Regions from separate parts of the Rhodococcus pseudokoreensis genome, predicted to be linked through region 1. Evidence: riboswitches for the same ligand, from Rfam matches in the RefSeq annotation. Region 1 holds a riboswitch; the other holds the start of a gene.
The links. Region 1 has a riboswitch for glycine ahead of gcvP (aminomethyl-transferring glycine dehydrogenase). Riboswitches for the same ligand answer to the same signal wherever they lie in the genome.
Positions count from the first base shown of each region.

Region 2: it holds a riboswitch for glycine, as region 1 does, so the genes downstream of both, gcvP (aminomethyl-transferring glycine dehydrogenase) here and gcvP (aminomethyl-transferring glycine dehydrogenase) in region 1, are expected to answer to the same signal.

Region 1 covers NZ_CP070619.1:7,969,184-7,973,960, forward strand. The annotation lists gene odhI (oxoglutarate dehydrogenase inhibitor Odhl) at 1-296, shown strand, start outside; gene ftsR (transcriptional regulator FtsR) at 293-1,033, shown strand; gene JWS13_RS41705 (bifunctional nuclease family protein) at 1,183-1,656, shown strand; gene JWS13_RS41710 (MerR family transcriptional regulator) at 1,937-2,557, shown strand; glycine riboswitch at 2,627-2,750, shown strand; gene gcvP (aminomethyl-transferring glycine dehydrogenase) at 2,925-4,777, shown strand, end outside.
Region 2 covers NZ_CP070619.1:5,278,274-5,283,050, reverse strand. The annotation lists gene JWS13_RS29285 (MFS transporter) at 1-40, shown strand, start outside; gene lpdA (dihydrolipoyl dehydrogenase) at 62-1,432, opposite strand; gene lipA (lipoyl synthase) at 1,467-2,438, opposite strand; glycine riboswitch at 2,733-2,824, shown strand; gene gcvP (aminomethyl-transferring glycine dehydrogenase) at 2,947-4,777, shown strand, end outside.

The sequences.
Region 1 (4,777 bases):
TCGACCAGCCGACGACGTCCGCAGGACGGCATCCCGACAGCGACATCTTCCTCGACGACGTCACCGTCAGCCGTCGTCATGCGGAGTTCCGCCAGGAGGACGACGAGTTCCAGGTGGTCGACGTCGGCAGCCTCAACGGCACCTACGTCAACCGTGAGCCGGTCGACTCGGCAGTCCTCGCGAACGGCGACGAGGTGCAGATCGGCAAGTTCCGGCTGGTCTTCCTGACCGGACCCCGGACCACGGCCGGTGGGTCGCAGATCGGTGAGACGTCAGCTGGTGCGGGTAGCCAATGACCGCGGTGCGGCAGCAGCAGGCGCATTCGGGGATGTCGATCGGCTCCGTGCTGGATCGACTGCGCCCCGATTTTCCTGATGTGACGATCTCGAAGATCCGATTCCTCGAAGCCGAGGGTCTCATCAGCCCGCAGCGCACTCCCTCGGGGTATCGGCGATTCTCGATCGCCGACACTGAACGACTGCGCTACGTCCTGACGGCGCAGCGCGATCAGTATCTGCCGCTGAAGGTCATCAAGGAGCAGCTCGAGGCCATCGACAGAGGTGTGGCCACGGTCGGCGCAGGCGATTCTTCGCCGCGCCGGCCGCGCGCGCTCACCGTGGCCCCGGGAGAGGTGTCCCCGGAGGAATTCCGCTCCGACCGCGAGGTGCGGATCAGCCGCGACGACCTGATCTCCCGGGCCGGGATCGACGAGAAGTTCCTCGTCGAGCTGACCCGGGGCGGCCTGGTGGTTCCCGGGCCTGCGGGGTTCTTCGACGAGGATGCGGTGACCCTGGCGCGCACCGCGAGAGCGATGTCCGAATTCGGACTCGAGGTGCGGCACCTGCGGGCGTTCAAACTGGCCGCCGACCGCGAGGCCGGGTTGGTCGCGCAGATCGCCGGGCCCGTCGCCAAGGGCCGCGACGCCGGCGCACGGGATCGCGCCGAGGAGATGGTGCGGGAACTGGCCGCGCTGTCTCTGACGTTGCACACCTGCCTGGTGAAGTCGGCCGTCCGAGGTGCGCTCGATCGGTGAGGTGAGTTCGCCGGCGGTCCCACCTCGGAACTTCCCAACGACGCTGCGCTCGAACGGCTGTACGGTCGAAGAGCAGACACGAATCGAATAGAATCCTGGTACGGCATTGTGTGCCGCGGACGGACCATTGCAGGGTGGAGGCAGACGCGATGAGCGAAATGCACGTGATCGGAGTTCGTGTCGAGCAGCCCCAGAATCAACCTGTCCTGCTGCTGCGGGAAACCGACGGCGAGCGGTACCTGCCCATCTGGATCGGGCAGACCGAGGCCACCGCCATCGCACTCGAGCAGCAGGGTGTCGAGCCGGCGCGTCCGCTGACCCACGACCTGATCAAGAACCTGATCGAAGCGTTCGGCCGCACTCTGAAGGAAGTCCGCATCGTCGAACTCCGCGAGGGCACGTTCTACGCCGACCTGGTGTTCGACCAGAACACTCGCGTCTCGGCCCGCCCGTCCGACTCCATCGCCATCGCACTGCGCATCGGGGTCCCGATCTTCGCCGAGGAATCGGTGCTCACGGAGGCCGGGCTGGTCATGCCCGACGAGCGTGAGGACGAGGTCGAGAAGTTCAAGGAATTCCTCGAGTCCGTGTCGCCGGACGATTTCAAAGCCACCGACGGCTAGTTTCTCCAGCGGAAGAGCCGCCGGCGCAGTAACGGTTGAGGTTCTTCCGGCGCGTTGCGTTGACCCGGTCTCCTCGGAGTCATAGCGTTCGGTGCAGTGATTTTCTGCCCTGCAGATTGTATCGGGCGTACGCTGAGTAGGTTCAGGGTACGGACTAGCTCGATGTCACTGGTGGCGCTTGCGCCGCTCGATGTGCTGCGGATTGCCGCGGACACTGGCGACGCGCGTCACAGGCGCACTGATCGTCGGGTTCAGTGCAACATGCGAGAGGGAGTAGTCAGTGGGAGATCGGCCGCAGGAGAATGCGCTGAATCTTGCGCCCGGCGACAACGTTGCCGAGTCCGAGTTCAGCTCCGAGGAGATCCAGCCGGGCCTCTTCCCGGACGATTCCGTGCCCGACGACCTCGTCGGATACCGCGTCCCCATCGCCTGCCAGATCGCGGGAATCACCTACCGCCAGCTCGATTACTGGGCTCGCACATCCCTCGTGGTGCCGTCCATCCGTGGCGCGGCCGGGTCGGGCAGCCAACGGCTGTACTCGTTCAAGGACATCCTCGTCCTCAAGATCGTCAAGCGCCTGCTCGACACCGGAATCTCCTTGCAGAACATTCGCGTGGCCGTCGACCACCTGCGTAAGCGCGGAGTGCGGGACTTGGCCAAGATCACACTTTTCTCGGACGGGACGACGGTCTACGAGTGCACGTCGGCCGAGGAGGTCGTCGATCTGCTCCAGGGTGGGCAGGGTGTGTTCGGTATCGCGGTCAGTGGTGCAATGCGCGAACTGACCGGCACCATCGCCGATTTCCCCGCAGAGCGCGCCGACGGCGGCGAGAGCGAGCAGAGCCCCGAGGACGAGCTGGCGTCGCGGCGCAAGAACCGCGCGAGCCGCAAGACGGGCTAGGCCGCAACCCCAGGAGCGCGGCGCTGGTGGCGCCGCTCTCTGAGCTCGTGACATAGACTGGCGGTGCGTCGACGCCGTGCGGGAGAGTTCCGGGCACTGCATGCACAGCAGCATCGTGTGTGCGGGAGTTCGGGCGCCGAAGGAGCAACACCTCCCCGTCAATCTCTCAGGCAAACAGGACCGTGCGGGCTCCGACGCCTCTGGAAAGCGGTGGGAGCACCCACCCGCCCACGGGGAAAGGGCCGTCTTCACACGTGAACGACGGTACCGAATCTCTCAGGCGCTCGACCCGAGCAGGCGACAGAGGGGGAGGGACGTTCCGCAGAGCGGGGCGTGTCCTGGTCCTCCGAACTGCTTGGGAGTTGTCGTGATCGACGCTGGAAGCCGTACATTCGCCGATCGTCATGTCGGCCCGAACGCTGCGGAACTCGCGCACATTCTCGAACTGGTCGGGGCCGATTCGCTGGACGACCTCGCGTCGAAAGCCGTTCCCGCCGTCATCCTGGACGGGGTCACGGGTGGGATCGCCGACGGCCTCGACGCCCTGCCCGCACCGGTCTCCGAGCACGAGGCGCTCGCCGAACTGTCCGCACTCGCCGCGCAGAACACCGTGGCGACGTCCATGATCGGGCTCGGCTACTACGACACCCTCACCCCGCCGGTTCTGATCCGGAACATCATCGAGAACCCGGCCTGGTACACGGCCTACACGCCGTACCAGCCCGAGATCAGCCAGGGCCGCCTCGAGGCCCTCCTCAACTTCCAGACGATGGTCGCCGACCTGACCGGCATGGAGGTCGCCAACTCGTCGATGCTCGACGAGGCCACCGCCGCCGCCGAGGCGATGACCCTGCTGCGCCGGGCGAGCAAGAGCAAGTCCCCGCGGTTCGTCGTCGACGCCGACCTGTTCCCGCAGACGCTGGCCGTCGTCGAGACCCGGGCCGAGCCGCTCGGCATCGAGATCGTGGTGGCCGATCTGTCCGCAGGCCTGCCGGACGGCGACTTCTTCGGCGTCCTCGGGCAGATGCCCGGCGCGTCCGGCCGCATCGCCGACTACACTGACGTGATCGCCGCAGCCCACGAGCGCGGCGCACTGGTCGCAGTCGGAGCGGACCTGCTGGCGCTGACTCTCCTCACCCCGCCCGGCGAGATCGGTGCCGACGCCTGCTTCGGCACCACCCAGCGGTTCGGTGTCCCCATGGGCTTCGGCGGCCCGCACGCCGGCTACCTGGCCGTGCACACCAAGCACGCACGCCAGCTCCCCGGCCGCCTGGTGGGCGTCTCCGTCGACGCCGACGGCGACAAGGCCTACCGGCTGGCGCTGCAGACCCGCGAGCAGCACATTCGCCGTGAGAAGGCGACCTCGAACATCTGCACCGCGCAGGTGCTCCTCGCGATTCTCGCGGCCATGTACGCCAGCTACCACGGCGCCGAGGGTCTGAAGGCGATCGCCCTGCGCGTCGCGAACACGGCACATTCCCTGGCGGCCGCCCTCCGCAAGACCGGGTCCGTCGTCGTGCACGACCAGTTCTTCGACACGATCCTCGTGCGCGTCGACGGCCGGGCGGCGGACGTCGTGGCGAAGGCGAAGGACGCCGGCATCAACCTGCGGCTCGTCGACGCCGATCACGTCGCCGTCGCCTGTGACGAGGCCACCACCGACGACGACGTCGCCCACGTGCTGGCGGCGTTCGGCGGCGACGGCGCAGTGGCCCCCGAGGCGGGCACATCCGTCCCGGACGCGCAGCTCCGCGGATCCGACTACCTGCAGCACGAGGCGTTCACCCGGTACCGCACCGAAACGGCGATGCTGCGCTACCTGCGGGCGTTGTCCGACAAGGACATCGCACTCGACCGCAGCATGATCCCGCTCGGCTCCTGCACGATGAAGCTCAATGCCACCGCCGAGATGGAAGCGATCACCTGGCCCGCATTCGCCGGACTGCACCCGTTCGCGCCCACCGGGGACACCCCGGGAATTCTGCGCATCATCAAGGACCTCGAGAACTGGCTCGTCGCCGTCACCGGCTACGACGCCGTCAGCCTGCAGCCGAATGCCGGCAGCCAGGGCGAGTACGCCGGACTGCTCGCGATCCGCAACTACCACCTCAGCCGCGGCGACGACCACCGCGACACCTGCCTCATCCCGTCGAGCGCCCACGGCACCAACGCCGCCTCGGCGGTCATGGCCGGGATGCGCGTCGAGGTCGTCGCGTGCCG
Region 2 (4,777 bases), 2.7 Mb from region 1:
CGCCACCCGTGAGCGGTTGACGAGTGCAGAGACTCGTTAACCACTCACGGGCCCGGAGGGCCTAGGCGTGCACGTGGAGAGGTTTGCCTGCCACCGCCAGCAGTGCCTCGCCGAGGGCCTCGCCCTGGGTGGGGTGGGCGTGCACGAACTTCGCGGCCTGGGCGGCGTCGACCTCGAAGTTGTACAGCAGCTGTGCCTCGCCGATCAGTTCGCCGACGCGGTCGCCGACCATGTGCACGCCGACCACGACGCCGTCCGGCGCCACGACGAGTTTGACCGCCCCCGACGTCTTGAGGATCTGACTCTTGCCGTTGCCGGCTAGGTCGTAGACGACCGTCCGGATGTCTTCGCCGAACTTCTCCCGCGCCGCGGTCTCGGTCAACCCGACCGACGCGACCTCGGGGTGGGAGTACGTGACGCGGGGAATGCCGGTCTCGTCGATGACGTCCGGACGGAGCCCGGCGATCTCCTCCGCCACGAAGATGCCCTGCTGGAAGCCGCGGTGCGCGAGCTGGAGTCCGGGCACGATGTCGCCGACCGCGTAGACGTTCGGCACGGTGGTACGCAGCCGGTCGCTGGTGACCACGAATCCCCGGTCGAGGACCACGCCGGTCTCCTCGTATCCCATCGAGGCGGTGTTCGGGCCGCGTCCCACCGCGACCAGCACGACGTCGGCGTCGAGCACGTCGCCGGAGTCGAGGGTGACGGTCACCGCGTCCTCGTCCTGCGCCACCTCGGTGACCCGTACCCCGGTCTTCGCGGCGATCTTGCGGCGACGGAACGCCCGCTCGAGGTACTTGGAGACCGTCTCGTCCTCGTTCGGGACCAGCCTCGGCATCGCCTCGACGATCGTCACCGACGCACCGAACGACGCCCACACACTGGCGAATTCGACGCCGATGACGCCGCCGCCGAGGATGATCGCCTTCTTCGGCACCGTCGGCAGCACCAGCGCCTGGTCGCTGGTGACGACCCTGCCGCCGATGCTGATGCCCGGCAACGTCTTCGGGGACGAGCCCGTCGCCAGAACGACGGCCGCACCGGTGATCAGCTCGCCGTCGACCTCGATACCGTTGGGCCCCACCAGCCGCCCGCGGCCGTTGACGACGGTGATGCCGTGGGAGTCGACGAGGCCCTGCAGGCCCTTGTGCAGGCGGGTGACGATGGTGTTCTGGTAGCTCAGCACCTTCTCGAGGTCGACGCCGCCGAACGTGACGTCGACCCCGAACTGTGCGGCCGTGCGGGCATTGTCGGCGACCTCGGCGGAATGCAGCAGCGCCTTGGTCGGGATGCACCCCTGGTGCAGGCAGGTGCCGCCGAGTTCGTTCTCTTCTATCAGAATGACCGAACGGCCCAGTTCGGCCGAGCGGATCGCGGCCGCGTAGCCGCCGGAACCGCCACCGAGGATGACGACATCTGCAGATCGGGACATGGGAACTCCTTGCTGGAACGGAAGTGGAAGAAAATCAGAGAGCGGCGACGGCTTGTGCGTGCAGGCGGCCCGCCCGGTAGGACGACCGGACGAGGGGTCCGGACAGGACGCCGAGGAATCCGATCTCGCGGGCCACCCCGTCGAGCATCACGAACTCCTCCGGTTTCGCCCACCGCTCCACCGGATGATGCCGGGCCGAGGGCCGCAGGTACTGCGTGATCGTGATCAACTGGCAACCGGCGTCGTGCAGGTCCCGGAGTGCCTGGATCACCTCGTCCGTGGTCTCCCCCATCCCGAGGATCAGGTTCGACTTGGTGATCAGACCGTCCTCCCGCGCGCGCGTGATCACGTCGAGGGAACGCTCGTAGGTGAACGCCGGCCGGATGCGACGGAAGATCCGGGGAACGGTCTCCACATTGTGCGCCAGTACCTCCGGCCGGGTGTCGAACACTTCGCGCAACTGTGCGGCGTCGGCATTGAAATCCGGGATCAGCAGTTCGACGCCGGTGCCCGGGCACAGTTCGTGAATCTGCCGGACCGTCTCGGCGTACAGCCAGGCGCCGCCGTCGGGCAGATCGTCACGTGCCACACCCGTGACAGTGGCGTACCGGAGGCCCATGGTCTGCACCGATTCCGCGACCCGCCGGGGTTCCCCCCGATCGAGGGCCGCGGGACGTCCGGTGTCGATCTGGCAGAAATCGCACCGCCGGGTGCACTGGCTGCCGCCGATGAGGAACGTGGCCTCGCGGTCCTCCCAGCATTCGAAGATGTTGGGACATCCGGCTTCCTGACACACGGTGTTCAGGTTCTCGCGCTCGACGAGGGCGGCGAGGTCCCGGTATTCGGGACCGGTCCGCATCTGCACCTTCATCCACGACGGTTTGCGTTCGACCGGCGTCTGGGCGTTGCGGACTTCGAGGCGGAGCAGGCGCCTGCCTGCCGGGGCGAGCGGAGCGACGGGGGATGGTGCCGGGGCGGCCGGAGATGTTTCAGAGGTTGTAGTCATGGAGGAACTCCTACGACCGGACGAGACCGATCGGTATGCGACGACCCCCGGCAGCGCGGCACGGGGGAAAGTGAAGGGGAAGGCGAGCACACGACGACAACCGTTGCACTCGAGGCTGTCTGGGCTCTCATCGATCGGCGTGTGCGGTCACGTCCGAGCGAGGATCAGTCGAGGATGCCAAATGACGAGGCGTTTTGGCAAGATCGTCGCCGCTTGGCGACCGCGAAGGAATCCGGGGGAGACAAACCCGCAACGCCTGTGTACTGTTTGGCCAACCACAACTGAAGACGCCGTTGACGCGCAGCGGGAGAACCTCCTTTTCGGAGGCGCCGTAGGAGCAACTTCCTCCCCGGGAATCTCTCAGGCCCCAGTACCGCAGCGTAGAGGCAACTCTGGAGAACAGAATCGGCCGTAAGGCCGGTACTTACCGAAGGTGAAGAGCACGCCGCGCAAGCGGTACGCCCAAACTCTCAGGTTTCAGGACAGAGCGGGGAGGTGCCCCCTGTCGATGTCCGGTGCGGTCCGGACTCAACGAAACCGGAGTCACCTCGTGTCAGTCGAATCCCGTCACGCGCATCGCAGCGCGCCCCTCACCAGCGATTTTCCGTCACGCCACATCGGCCCCGACGCTTCCGCCAGCCAGCGCATGCTCGGCGCTCTCGGTTACGACACGCTCGATCAGCTCATCGATGCCGCGGTGCCTGACCAGATCCGCAGCGCGGAGGCCATGGACCTGCCGGTGGCGCGGTCCGAGCAGCAGGTGCTCTCCGACCTGCGGACGCTGTCGGAGCGCAACGAGACCCGCGTCCAGATGATCGGCCTCGGGTACTACGACACCATCACGCCCGCGGTTCTGCGCCGCAACATGCTCGAGTCGCCGGCCTGGTACACCGCGTACACGCCGTACCAGCCGGAGATTTCCCAGGGCAGGCTCGAGGCGCTGCTGACGTTCCAGACGGTCATCGAAGACCTCACGGCCCTCCCCCTCGCCGGTGCGTCCCTGCTGGACGAGGCCACCGCGGTGATGGAGGCGGTGCTGCTGATGCGGCGCGCGAACAAGGCGAAGTCGGGGACGCCCCGCGTGGTCGTCGACGCGGACTGTCTGCCGCAGACCCTCGCGGTGGTGCGCGGCCGAGCCAAGTCGGTGGGCATCGACGTCGAGGTGGCGGACCTGACCGGCGGACTCCCGGACGGTGACCTGTTCGGCGTCGTGTTCCAGGCGCCCGGCGCCAGCGGGCACGTGCGCGATCTGGCCCCGCTCATCGCCGCCGCCCAGGAGCGCGGTGCCCTGACCACGGTCGCCGCCGATCTGCTGTCGCTGACGCTGCTGACGCCGCCCGGTGAGCAGGGTGCCGACATCGCGGTGGGATCCGCGCAGCGTTTCGGTGTGCCGCTGTTCTTCGGTGGGCCGCACGCCGGTTACATGGCCGTGCGCGGCGGGCTCGAGCGCATGCTCCCCGGCCGGCTCGTCGGCGTGTCCGTCGACGTCGACGGGAAGACCGCCTACCGGCTGGCACTGCAGACCCGCGAGCAGCACATCCGGCGCGACAAGGCGACCAGCAACATCTGCACCGCGCAGGCACTGCTCGCGAACGTCGCCGCCATGTACGCCGCCTATCACGGTCCGGAAGGGCTGCGCGCCATCGCGACTCGAGTCCACGGACATGCGACGGCCGTCGCGGGCGGCCTCCGCACGGCGGGACACTCGGTGGTCCACGACAGCTTCTTCGACACCGTGCTGGTGCACGTTCCGGCCGGGGCCCGCGACGTCGTCGACCGCGCCGACCGCGCCGGCATCAACCTGAGGCTGGTCGACGCGGACCACGTCGCGATCGCCTGCGACGAGTGCACCACCGACGAGATCGTCGACCGCGTCCTGTCCGCGTTCGGCGCGCGAGTCGAGAAGGCAACGGTCTCCGCGCTGCCGCAGTCACTGCTGCGCACGTCGAACTACCTGCAGCACAACGTGTTCCACGAGCACCGGTCCGAGACGGCGATGCTCCGCTTCCTGCGCGCGCTGTCGGACAAGGACCTCGCACTGGACCGCACCATGATCCCGCTCGGCTCGTGCACGATGAAGCTCAACTCCGCCGTGGAGATGGAGCCGATCAGCTGGCCCGGGTTCGCCTCCATCCACCCGTACGCCCCGGTCGAACAGACCAGCGGCTACCTGCAGCTCATCCGCGGCCTCGAGCGGTGGCTCGGTGAGATCACCGGATACGACCGGGTGTCGTTGCAGCCCAACGCCGGATCGCAGGGCGAGCTGGCCGGACTGCTGGCCATCAACGGCTACCACGAGAGCCTCGGTGACCACGGACGCGACATCTGCCTCATCCCGC